Regions from separate parts of the Aciduricibacillus chroicocephali genome, predicted to be linked through region 3. Evidence: riboswitches for the same ligand, from Rfam matches in the RefSeq annotation. Region 3 holds a riboswitch; each other region holds the start of a gene.
What was found. A riboswitch is a leader RNA that binds a small molecule or an ion and turns the genes downstream of it on or off. The one in region 3 is predicted to bind thiamine pyrophosphate.

Region 1 (3,136 bases), 500 kb from region 3:
GAGGACAAGGGGATGAAATGGTTTTATAACAACATACTAGGCCAATTGACTTCCTTCATCATAGGGGTCATTGTTGTGCCGAATATTCTGGAAGAGATTGTAATGGCAGTTTTCCAATTCAATTTTGATAGTGATATTTGGTATGAAATATTGGACACTTCAATCATGCTCATCGTGGGCATTCCTTTCATGTGGTGGCTACTGAAAAAGATGGATACGTATGTGGAAGAAATGGAGCGACTCGTCATCCAAAGGCGTGAAATTAACGATGAGCTCATGGAAAAAAATAATGAGCTGACCCATTTAGCATATTACGACCAGCTGACGGGCTTGCCTAACCGACGAAAAATGCATATAGATATACAAGAACGCATTACAAAAATGACGCGTCTCGGCTCTCCGAAGAAGCTAGCTGTCATATTGTTTGATCTTGATCGATTTCAACAGATTAATGACATAATGGGGCATGCAATTGGAGATAAAGTGCTATGCTGTGCAGCTGAACGACTGAAGGAAAGACTTCCTGATAATTATCAAGTGTACAGACATATGACAGATGAATTTGTTGTTTTGGCGGAAATAGACGACATACCAGATGCAACGATGCATAAGAAACCATTCATGGATATTTTTAAGGAATCCTACAACATTGATGAAGAAGAAATTTTTGTTACTGTAAGCGCTGGGGTGTCCTTGTTCCCGGATCAAAGCGATGATTCTGAAACTCTGCTCAGACAGGCAGACCAGGCTCTTTCGGCTGCGAAGGCAAATGGAGGGGACCAATATCAGCTATTTGATCCTGAACTTGCTGCAGCTTCTGCACGCAAATTGAAGCTAGAGAACGGATTAAGAAGAGCGGCGGAAAGAAATGAGTTTGTCCTTCATTACCAGCCACAGGTTGAACTGGAGAGTGGAAGAATTATTGGGGTGGAAGCGCTTGCGAGATGGGTGCATCCAGAATTGGGGCTGATCTCACCTTATGAATTTATCCCGATTGCTGAGGAAACTGGGGAAATCATCTCGCTTGGCAGATGGGTTGTCAAAACAGCATGTAAACAGCTTCGTGAATGGCAGGATCAAGGACACCATTTAGTCATGGCAATCAATGTTTCACCAATCCAGATGAAAAGGCTGAAGTTTCCCGGGTTTGTCGCTTCAGAATTAAAGAAGAATGGACTCAGTCCTGAAGCCTTGGAAATTGAAGTGACTGAGTCACTTATGCAGAACTTGGATGAGTCTAAAAGAATATTCAATGACTTGAAAGAGCTCGGAGTCAAGATATCCATTGATGATTTTGGTACAGGCTATTCATCACTTAGCGTTCTTGGCGCAATGCCGATTGACCACTTGAAGATTGATCAGGCTTTTGTCCGTTTCATGGATACTAATCCCAAGCTTCGCCCGATTGTAAAGACAATCATCCAGCTTGGTGAGAATCTAGGTGTAGAACTCATTGCCGAGGGGATTGAGGAACAGCATATTGCTGAAGAGCTTACAGCATACGGATGCCGTTATGGCCAAGGATATTTGTATAGCCGTCCGGTTCCTCCAGAAGAAATTGTGAGAATGATCGAGCAAGAACACGCTGTTTAAAATGTTGTTTTCAGAAAAGTATGATATAATGAAGCTGAGAACTACATAATAAATTGAATGAAATCACTAGGGGTGCCTGAAAAGGCTGAGACCGGGACGAATTGTTCTGGAACTCTTTGAACCTGAACTGGATGATGCCAGCGGAGGAAAGTGGTGCAATGATGAGAACTATGTGCTGGGCAACTCTGCCTTCTGCACTTCTTTGAGCCACTATCCGAGGTTAGCCCCGGGTAGTGGCTTTTTAATATTTGTGGATGGGAGGTCAGATTATGCTCGAACTGCATACGATCTCAACGGGAAAACAATGTCCAGAAAAACTGGAAAGCATAGCTATAGCAGTAGCTCCCCAAGTTGATTGGATTCATATAAGGGAAAGGAATTGGTCCTCCTATATGGCAGCGGAGATAATTTTGCGACTTCGCGAATCCGGCATATCACAGAGTAAACTCGTGTACAATGGTACGCCATCTGATGAAATATGTGAATACGCTGGAGGTATCCATCTTCCTGAGCATAAGATGACGTTGCTCCCTGACATCCAAGCCCGCTGCAAACAGCTTGTAATCGGCTGCTCTGTCCATTCTGTTAAAGCAGCTAGAGAGGCGGAAGCACTCGGAGCGGACCGGCTGATTTTTGGACATGTTTTTGAGACAGAATCCAAGCCGGGGCTTAAACCGCGGGGACTGGAGCAGTTGGAAAGTGTCTGCCAAGCTGTTACAGTACCGGTCATTGCGATTGGTGGAATTAAGCTGGAAAATGTTCAACGAGTAATCGAATGTGGTGCATCAGGGATAGCCGTACTTTCAGGCATCATGGGAGCAGAAAAACCAGTTCAGGCTGCGATTTCATATCGAAATCATTTGGAAAAGAGGGGGCAACTGATTTGACATTGATTATTAACGGAAATCAAGTCGAAGTACCGAAACATATAGCGACAATAGAACAGCTGGCAGTTCACTTGGACATATCCAATCCTCATATGATCGTAGAGCACAATGGGAATATCCTTGTAAAGTCTGCCCATGCCTCAGCGAGACTGGCAGATGGGGATAAAATAGAGATGGTGCAATTTGTAGGAGGCGGTTGAGATGCTTCAGATTAACGGAAAAGAATTCAACTCCAGGCTGTTGCTTGGAACGGGGAAATATGCAACCTCGGAGATTCAGCGGGAAGCAGTCGAAGTATCTGAATCAGAAATCCTTACATTTGCAGTTCGGAGACTTGATATTAACAATCCGGATGAACAGAACTTTCTTGAAGGACTTGATTTGGAAAAAGTGAGCTTGCTGCCGAACACTTCAGGTGCAAAGACTGCTGAGGAAGCAATTAGAATTGCCAAGCTTGCACGTGCTTCAGGAATTTGCGATATGATCAAGGTCGAAATCATCGGCTGCCCGCATACACTGTTGCCCAATCCTGTCGAGACACTAAAAGCAACGGAAGAACTGGTGAAAGAAGGTTTCACCGTTTTGCCGTACACTTCTGATGATGTTGTCCTTGCCCGCTTACTTGAAGAAGCCGGAGCCCATGCCGTCATGCCTGG
Region 2 (3,136 bases), 1.0 Mb from region 3:
TTAGCGTACCCATATTGAGCAGGACAGCATTGGATTTTGTTGTGATTTCTGGTGCAGATTCAATGTACTTCGCCATTATGGGCGTGCCTCCAAAAGAGAGAAGGCCATTGGCACTAAAATTCATTACGACTTGATTTGTTAGATGATGAATTAGAGGTGTATGAGCTCGTACTTGATCGAGTATTTTCTGTTCCATGATCTTCAACCTTCAATCCGAGGAGCCCAATGATTCGTCGGCCCATTGCCTTTACCGATATTAAAGGAATAACGAATGGCTTCTGTAATATATTTTTTCGACAGTTCTACCGCCTCATATAGTGAAAGGCCTTTTGCAAGATATGCTGTTATCGCCGCAGAGAGGGTGCAACCTGTACCGTGAGTGTTTTTCGTGTTGATTCTTTCGGAAGTGAAAGTGTGCATTGTTTTGCCATCAAACAGTACATCTGCCGCCTGATCATTTAAGTGCCCGCCTTTGACGAGAGCTGATTGTGCTCCATAACGGCTTACAATTGCTGCCGCTGCATCTTTCATATCATCAAGAGTTTTTATTTCAACGCCTATAAGACTCTCTGCTTCTGGAATGTTTGGTGTTACAATTTTAGCGAAGGGCATAAGTCTGTCACGGAGGAAAGTACGTGCATCTTCATGGATCAATGAATCACCGCTTGTAGCGACCATTACAGGGTCCATCACATAGGGAACACCGATTTCAGGAATTTTCCTCTCAAGGAGTTCCATCATTTCCAGGTTGGCAATCATGCCTGTTTTGAAAGCATCGACAGGAATATCAGAGATAACAGAGTTAATCTGACTTTCAATCAAATCAATTGGCTGGTGGAGTACTTTTTGTACACCAGTTGTATTCTGAGCCAAAACAGAAGTAATGACGGTCATGCCGTACGTTCTTAATTCCTGAAAGGTTTTTAAATCTGCTTGAATCCCAGCACCGCCAGTTGGGTCAGTACCTGCAATTGTTAATGTACAATTTACGTTTTTCATTCAAATTCACCTCTTTTTGAATTGGGTCAGTCTACTTGTAGAAAAAACATTTTTTCGAAGTCTGACAGTAAGAAAGAGCCCGATTATCGCTCCAGAAATACTGCTTATAAGAAAAGATGGCATGAAGAAAAAAACACCAAAAGATGTATGCATAAAAAATTTCGCGAATGGAATAGCAACTAATGAGGCAACAATACCTGTTCCAATAATTTCTCCTATGGCTGCAAAAGAAGGACGGCCGCTTAATCGGAACAGGATACCCGCGAATAAAGCGCCAATCATTCCTCCTGGAAAAGCGAGCAGAGAACCAATTCCAAGCATATTGCGTACAAGGGCCATTACGAAAGCTGCCAAAACAGCAGGACCGGGGCCGAACAGGATGGCGGCGATGACATTCACTGCATGCTGGACTGGATATGCTTTTGCAATGCCGGCAGGGAACCAGAGAAACTGAGAGCAGAGTGTACCGATTGCGATAAGAGCAGCAAGGGCTGCCATTACATTTACTCTTTTCAAATGGCAAAATCCTTTCATATTCATATAAAAAAGCCGGTTTCAGCTGAAACCGGCTTTTGAGGGTATGCGAAATTGAACGGAATTAAATCCGCATCTACTTCCCTCCGCTGGTATGAGCCAGATCAGGTTCTTAAGGGTTGGATGTATCCTCTCAGCCTTTATAGTGGGCACCCCTAGTAGCTTGATAGTTTATTCATTAATCAGCCATAGCATAACATAGGCATGAACCAAAAACAAACTATAATCAGAATAGTACGAACGCTTGCTCCGATTTTGTGTATCTGCTATGATAGATTCATCCTCAGCAATTTCCTCCTTAGATCTATTATAATTCTTTCAAACACTTCATCTAAATTTCCTTGCTATTAATAAAAAAGAGAGGTAATACAAATGAAATTTTTTCATACAGCAGATTGGCATCTTGGCAAACTTGTTCAGGGTCTTTATATGACAGAAGACCAACGTTACATATTGGATCGTTTCGTAGAGGATGCTGCAAATGAACGTCCTGATGCAATTATTATTGCTGGTGACCTCTATGACAGGGCAGTGCCTCCGACAGAGGCTGTGCAACTTCTGAATGAAGTGCTCGACAAAATTGTATTGGATTTGAAAATACCTGTTATTGCCGTTGCAGGAAATCATGACAGTCCAAGCAGGCTCCATTTTGGCAGTACAATCATGGAGCAGAATGGTTTCCATATCGTCGGTCAGTTCCAAAAAGAGAGAGAGCCAGTAGTGATGAAGGACGAATTCGGTGAAGTTCATTTTCATCTTGTTCCTTATTGTGATCCTAGTGTTGTCAGAGCTGCCTTTGAAGATGAAGAAATTCGTACTCATGATGATGCAATGAAAAAGATCTGTGAGACGATTTATTCTTCCATGTCAGATAAAGCGCGCAATGTTTTCGTAGGGCATGCTTTTGTAACGCCACATGGAGAGCCGGAAGAAAATACTAGTGATTCAGAACGTCCCCTTTCTGTAGGCGGAGCTGAGCATGTAAGTGCTCACCATTTTGTTGATTTCAACTATACGGCTCTCGGCCACCTGCACCAAGCACATCATGTATTAAATGAAACAATTCGATATGCAGGCTCAATACTTAAATACTCAGCATCCGAAGCTACACATAAAAAAGGCTATTACGTTGTTGAAATTGATGGTGATGGAAACACAGAAGTCGAAAAGAGATTGCTTGAAGCGCGCCGTGATCTGCGTATTGTTGAAGCTAAAATGGATGATCTGCTGAAACAACCAATTTGTGATGACTACGTTTTTGTCAGACTGCTTGATGAAATGCCAATTCTTTCACCAATGGAAAGGATTCGCTCTGTCTATCCAAATTGTTTGCATGTTGAAAGAGTCAATTTAAGCACTTCGGCAAATGGTGACAAAACGGTCTCAGCTAAGAAAAGAAGCGAAATGTCCGATATGGAGAGATTCGAAGCTTTTTATAAGGAAGTGCAAGGAAATGAACCTTCAGACAGAACTGTGGATCTATTTAAAGAGATTCTCGATGAGTGGCTTCATGAAGAAAGAGAAACGGTTATGGTACGCAAGGCGGGGGCTGAATCGAAATGAGACCATTAACATTGAAACTGACGGCATTCGGGCCGTATAA
Region 3 (3,136 bases):
AACACCGTGTAAATGTGGCAGCAGCAAAGCAAATGGAGTTGCAACGAGCATAGAGCCAATCATAAGCCGTTTCAGCCCGATTCGGTCAGAGAAGATGCCACCGATGAAAGTTCCAAGTGCCCCGGCTCCGACAAAAACAAAATTAAGTGTCTCTGAAGCCGCAAGTGAGAGATGTGTCATATAGAACGGCAGGAAGACAACTACTCCAAGCTGACACCAAGAACGTAGGACAATGACACTAATTAGAAGAATGGCCCCAGGAATGTTATTGCGTCCACGGATTTCTTTTTTCTTTGATGCAGCATCTGCTACTTTCTCCTTCATCCAGCCGAGCATCGGGGCTGTCAGCAATAAGGAGAGAAAAGCGATTGGAATTAGCCAAAGCAGGCCGCGAAGCCCTGTATGAATCAAAAGGAGCGGAATCATCAGTGGGCCAAAAGCTTGTCCTGCATTACCGCCCACTTGAAATATAGCTTGCGCAAGCCCTTTATGAGTTCCAGATGCAAGATGTGTCCCACGCGAAGCTTCAGGATGAAAAGCTCCTGAACCGAAACCTGAAATGGCGACGAAAATGAGGAGCCAGCCAAAAGATGTAGCAGCACCTGTCATGGCCAAGCCGCCAATTGTACAGAATACCCCTGCAGTGAAAAGCCATACACGTGGCGTCCTGTCCGTCAGCATGCCGAAAAATGGCTGAGAAATAGAAGAAGTAAGATACGATATCAAAACAATTAATGAAGATTCAGTAAAACTTAAATTCAGTGCCTCTTTGTACATAACGATCAGTGCGGGCACAAGGCCTGTCGTACATAAGTCATTCAGAAAATGTGCCGAGCTGAACGTATAGACAGCCCTTCTGTACAGCGGTTCATTCGGAGCTGGTGCTGTCGTTGCTTGTGTCATAAACATGTCCTCCTATTCAATATCCGCTTCTAATTCTATCAGGAAGTTCAAGGATAGGCGAACACGGAAAAATGAAAATAAAATGCAGATTTCAAATTTTGAATCCTTAATTATGCTTTAAATACAATATCAAATTCGTTATACGAAATAAATATTGCTTTTGTTTTGAAAAGGATAAGGAAAATTGTTTTTAAGTCTGCCGGCTGAATATTCAGCTTTTCATTTGTGGACCAATATAATATAATGAGGACAATCATTAACTTGTTTCCACAAGGGGAGCCATGAGCTGAGAGTGAACATGTTGTTCTGACCCTTTGAACCTGTTAGTTAGGACTAGCGCAGGGATGTGGTGATACTGAAAATGCATGCTTTTTTCTAGGCATGTGCCTTGAAGTATCCTGAAGACATATCCCTCCTATGGTGCGCTAAATATACCAGGGAGGTTTTTTTATGAGGAAATTGCCGTTGCAGGCGATGATTGAGACGGCTATTTTTGCCAGTCTTGCTTTAGTAATTGATATCGCAATCCCATCTTTGAAATTTGGTCCATCCATTTCGATTTCATTCGCCATGGTGCCTGTTTTCATCGTTGCATTCAGATGGGGAGTACTATCCGGTGTTATCGCAGGTTTCCTATGGGAAATGATGCAAATTATGTTTGGAGATGCGTGGATATTGTCACCGGCTCAAGCCTTCGTTGAATATGGACTTGCTTTTGCTTCAGTCGGACTTGCAGGACTATTCAGCGGACTGATCAAGCGGTCAGCTGCGAAAGGGCAAACTCGAGTTGCGCTTATCTACGTAGTGCTCGGCTGTTTTATAGGTGGAGCAGCACGATACTTCTGGCATTTTGTAGCTGGTGTTATATTCTTCAAAAAAGCTGCCATTGATGCTGGGAAATCACCAATCATTTTCTCACTTACAGCAAATAGTGTCGCTTTCTTCTTCTCAACTCTTGCGTGTGCAGTTCTTATTGTTTTGATGCTTTCGACAAGCATGCGTCTTGTTACATCAGCAAAAGCGAAAAGACTGTCCACAGTTAGCAAGAGTGCTTCATAAGAAAATGATAAAATAGGCTGGTTCATAACTAAAATTGCATATGTAAGAGACGCACAAAGAATCAGATTACAATATGGTAAGGTATCGGTTGCAAACCGCCGGATTTCCGCTGCAGGCGAACGCTTTCCACGGGCATGGCTTCAGCTAAATTCCAGGCAAGAACGCCTGGAATATTTATCTTCACCTCATGCTATTCCCGTTGGAGTCGTCGCCTTCCACTTCAATCCTAGATAGAACATTGGACATAGCGTAGAAAAAATGCGAGACTCCCGCGGGAAGAACAAGCATACTGAGACGGTGAGGCGCTTGCGCCAAAATGGCTCAGTGCTTGCCCGCAGGAAAGCGAGCATTATTTTCGTAGCGACGGCTTACCTCAAAATACTTTTGAGAATCAATACTCGAAAATGAAAAACCCGAACTAAGGCAATTTTATTTTTTGCCTTAGTTCGGGTTTTCTATAGGCTAAAACATTTCTGTCTTAGTCTCTCTTTTTATTTTATTTAAACAAGAATGATCCAAAGCAGCATAGTGAACAGGATTGTAACGACGCCTTGCAACAATGTTGCCATTGTCTGAGCTTTGTAGGCATCTTTTACTTTCATACCGCTAAATTCTGTAACGACCCAGAAGAAGCTGTCATTGACATGGCTGACTGTCATAGAACCAGCACCGATTGCCATGACGACAAGTGCAAGCGGCACAGCACCTTCAATACCCATCTGCGGCAACAGAGGAGCAACAAGGGAAGATGTGATGACAAGTGCAGCAGTTGAAGAGCCCTGTGCAGTCTTCAAGGCAGCGGCAATAACAAATGGAATGAGCAAGAACAATGCGCCGCTTAGTGAACCAGCTAGATTCCATGACTGGATGACATCTGCGACACCAGTTTCCTTAATGATCGTTCCGAATGCACCGCCAGCACCAGTGATCAAGAGAATTGGAGCAGCGTCAAGCAATGATTGGCCGATCCATTTTGTCAAAGTTTCTTCGTTCAACTTTGGCAATAGGAAGAGTGCTGCGACGACACCGGCAATTAGAGCGATGACCGGCTGGCCAAGGAAGCTGAAGAACGCCGCTGCATTTCCTTTCATTTCAAAGAAGCTAATTACAGAACCAAGACCGATTAGAACGATTGGCAAGACAATTGGCAAGAATGAAGCGAATGCTGATGGCA
Region 4 (3,136 bases), 1.1 Mb from region 3:
TCATCACTTGTACATCATGTTTCCACGCAATCTTTGTCAGTTCTCCCAATGTGTCAAGCTCTGCAAATTGCGCCTCATCATTCGCATCAGCGATTGAACCTGGGCGCAAGCCATCCCCAAGAGAGACGGAAATATCATATTGATTCAAAATTTTGCAGATGTCTTCAAAATGCTCGTAAAGGAAATTTTCCTCATGATGGGCAAGGCACCACTGAGCTAGAATTGAACCGCCTCTTGATACAATGCCTGTCGTTCTGCCGACTGTCATCGGAACATAACGGAGGAGCACTCCAGCATGGATCGTGAAGTAATCCACGCCCTGTTCTGCCTGCTCTATCAACGTGTCACGGTAGACTTCCCAAGTGAGATCTTCCGCAATTCCATTCACTTTTTCCAGTGCCTGATAAATTGGAACTGTCCCGACTGGAACAGGTGAGTTGCGAATAATGAATTCCCGTGTCGCATGAATATTTTTGCCAGTAGAGAGATCCATAATATTGTCCGCTCCCCAATGTGTGGCCCATGTCATTTTCTCTACTTCTTCTTCAATAGATGAACTGACAGCGGAGTTTCCGATATTGGCATTAATCTTCACGTGGAAACGTTTGCCGATGATCATCGGCTCGCTCTCCGGATGATTAATATTGCATGGAATAATAGCTCGACCTGCCGCTACTTCCTCCCTGACAATTTCAGGATCAAGCTGCTCACGAATAGCGATGAATTCCATCTCTGGGGTAATGATTCCTTTCCTTGCATAATGCATTTGCGTAACATTTCTGCCCGCTTTTGCCCGGCGCGGACGATGCTTGAACTCATTCTGGAAAAAGACGACTTCCTTCCCGCCATTATCCTCAGGTCTCACTTTCCGCCCTTCATACAGCTCTGTGTCTCCGCGTTCTTCAATCCATTTTTCACGCTGTCTGCTTATTCCTTTATGTATGTCGATAACAGCCTCGTCATCTGTATACGGACCACTTGTATCATAGACACGGATCGGTGCGTTCTTCATTGTCATGTAATCCGTCACTGTATCTGAAAGTGAGATTTCCCGGAACGGCACTCGAATATCCTCTCGGCTTCCTTTTACATATACTTTCCGGCTATTCGGAAACTGCTTCCTGAATTCGATCTTTTCTTCATTTACCTGGTTCATCGTCTAATCCCTCCAAATATGAGAATCGTTGATTGAACCTGATCTGATGGAAAATAAAACAGGTTCCATTGACGAATCAACGGAACCTGTGGAAATATACACTTTATGGCATGCAAAATCGATAAATGTCCCCTTAAGAAAGACACCATTGGCAATACCGTGCTCCACTTCCCTACGCTAGTACAAACTAGATCAGGTTCCAAGAGTTGAGACATTTCAAACGCTATGTCCCTCTCAGCCCGGCTCACGGGCACCCCCAGCAGAATGTTTATCATTCAGTTAGCTCTACCATAGCATAGATTATACATCAGGTAAATGAAATTCAGGAAAAATCATACAAAAAGAGAGCCTGTAATAAATCCAAGCTCCCAATTCATTAATTATGAACGGATCTGGCCTTCGCCAAATACGTAATATTTAGTGGATGTCAAAGCAGGAAGACCCATTGGTCCGCGAGCATGAAGCTTCTGTGTACTGATGCCGATTTCCGCTCCATAACCGAATTCCGAACCATCAGTGAAACGTGTGGACGCATTATGATATACAGTAGTCGCATCAACACTGCTCATAAATTTCTCAGCATTTTCCTGATTGTTCGTAATGATTCCTTCTGAATGCTTCGTGCCATATTTGTTAATATGTTCGATCGCTTCTTCAACATCGAAAACTGTTTTGACGGAAAGCTCCATATCCAGATATTCTGTGCCCCAATCCTCTTCAGTCGCAACGATTGCTTCCGGGAAGACAGAATGTGCCGCTTCATCTGCATGAACCTGTACACCATGAGATTTCAAGGCGTTCAAAAGTTTAGCGCCATGTTCCTTGACCCAATCTTTATGAATGACGAGACCTTCAATCGCGTTACAAACAGATGGACGCTGTGTTTTTGCATTAATGGCAACATTTTCAGCCATTTCATATTCAGCAGTTTCATCAATATAAAGATGACAGTTACCTGCTCCTGTTTCCAATACTGGAACAGTCGCTTCACGAACAACAAGGTCGATAAGGTTCTTACCACCACGCGGAATGAGCACATCAAGATATTCCTTCATGTCGAATAGTTCCTTAGCTGTTTCGCGAGACGTATCTTCAATGAGCTGAACTGAATCTACAGGGATGGATGTCTCAGCTAATGCTGTCTGAATCGATTTCACAAGTGCCATATTGGAATACTTTGCAGAGGAACTACCGCGCAAAATGACCGCGTTTCCTGTTTTCAGGCAAAGTGTTGCTGCATCGACTGTTACATTTGGGCGTGCTTCATAAATCATACCAACAACACCGAGCGGCACACGCTTTTTAAAAATACGCAGTCCATTTTCTTTCTCAATGGATTCCAAAGTTTCTCCAATAGGATCTTCGAGTTGAATCAAGAGACGAACAGCTTCGGCGATATCCGCAATACGCTTCTCATCAAGCATGATTCGATCAAGCGTTGACGTTGGAAGGCCTTTTTCTTCTCCCGAAATCAAATCTTTCTTATTCTCTTCAATAATTGCAGCCTGATCTTTGATCAACTGGTCAGCAATCTTGGCAAGTGCTTCATTTTTTTCTTCTGTCGTTTTGCCATTCAGAATAAAGCTTGCGCGTTTACCTAGCGCACCTTTTTCCCTGACTTCATTCGTTTGCACATTTGTCATAATGAATATTCCCCCTTCTGATTAGTGAATCGCTTGCACCCATTCATCCCTATGAATGACTTCGATCAGATGCAGAACAAGCTCATCTGTCCGCTTGCCCATCGCCTGAGTCAGTTCTTCGGAAGAGCATCGGACCTCACCTCGGCCAAGAAGACCGCTCTTACCGTAGACATCGACTATATCACCCTTCTCAAAAGTTCCTTTGAAATCATAGATTCCAGCCGGCAGAAGACTACTTCCCTTGTCAAGAAGTGCTCGTTCCGCACCGTCATCGATATAGATTTTTCCGGACACATCCGAGTGGATCCAAATCCATTGTTTCGTATTGTTAACTGGA

Region 1: another riboswitch for thiamine pyrophosphate. It lies ahead of QR721_RS12720 (thiamine phosphate synthase); the one in region 3 lies ahead of thiT (energy-coupled thiamine transporter ThiT).
Region 2: another riboswitch for thiamine pyrophosphate. It lies ahead of thiW (energy coupling factor transporter S component ThiW); the one in region 3 lies ahead of thiT (energy-coupled thiamine transporter ThiT).
Region 4: another riboswitch for thiamine pyrophosphate. It lies ahead of thiC (phosphomethylpyrimidine synthase ThiC); the one in region 3 lies ahead of thiT (energy-coupled thiamine transporter ThiT).

The regions. Positions count from the first base shown of each region.
Region 1 covers NZ_CP129113.1:2,484,141-2,487,276, reverse strand. Annotated here, with positions in the region: gene QR721_RS12725 (putative bifunctional diguanylate cyclase/phosphodiesterase) at 13-1,593, shown strand; TPP riboswitch at 1,652-1,759, shown strand; gene QR721_RS12720 (thiamine phosphate synthase) at 1,863-2,480, shown strand; gene thiS (sulfur carrier protein ThiS) at 2,477-2,680, shown strand; gene QR721_RS12710 (thiazole synthase) at 2,682-3,136, shown strand, end outside.
Region 2 covers NZ_CP129113.1:965,522-968,657, forward strand. Annotated here, with positions in the region: gene thiM (hydroxyethylthiazole kinase) at 1-196, opposite strand, end outside; gene thiD (bifunctional hydroxymethylpyrimidine kinase/phosphomethylpyrimidine kinase) at 202-999, opposite strand; gene thiW (energy coupling factor transporter S component ThiW) at 1,006-1,515, opposite strand; TPP riboswitch at 1,598-1,700, opposite strand; gene QR721_RS05080 (exonuclease SbcCD subunit D) at 1,906-3,096, shown strand; gene QR721_RS05085 (AAA family ATPase) at 3,093-3,136, shown strand, end outside.
Region 3 covers NZ_CP129113.1:1,984,809-1,987,944, reverse strand. Annotated here, with positions in the region: gene QR721_RS10360 (MFS transporter) at 1-903, opposite strand, end outside; TPP riboswitch at 1,166-1,265, shown strand; gene thiT (energy-coupled thiamine transporter ThiT) at 1,354-1,962, shown strand; gene QR721_RS10350 (GntP family permease) at 2,463-3,136, opposite strand, start outside.
Region 4 covers NZ_CP129113.1:840,616-843,751, reverse strand. Annotated here, with positions in the region: gene thiC (phosphomethylpyrimidine synthase ThiC) at 1-1,156, opposite strand, end outside; TPP riboswitch at 1,309-1,424, opposite strand; gene QR721_RS04405 (glutamate-5-semialdehyde dehydrogenase) at 1,537-2,799, opposite strand; gene proB (glutamate 5-kinase) at 2,821-3,136, opposite strand, start outside.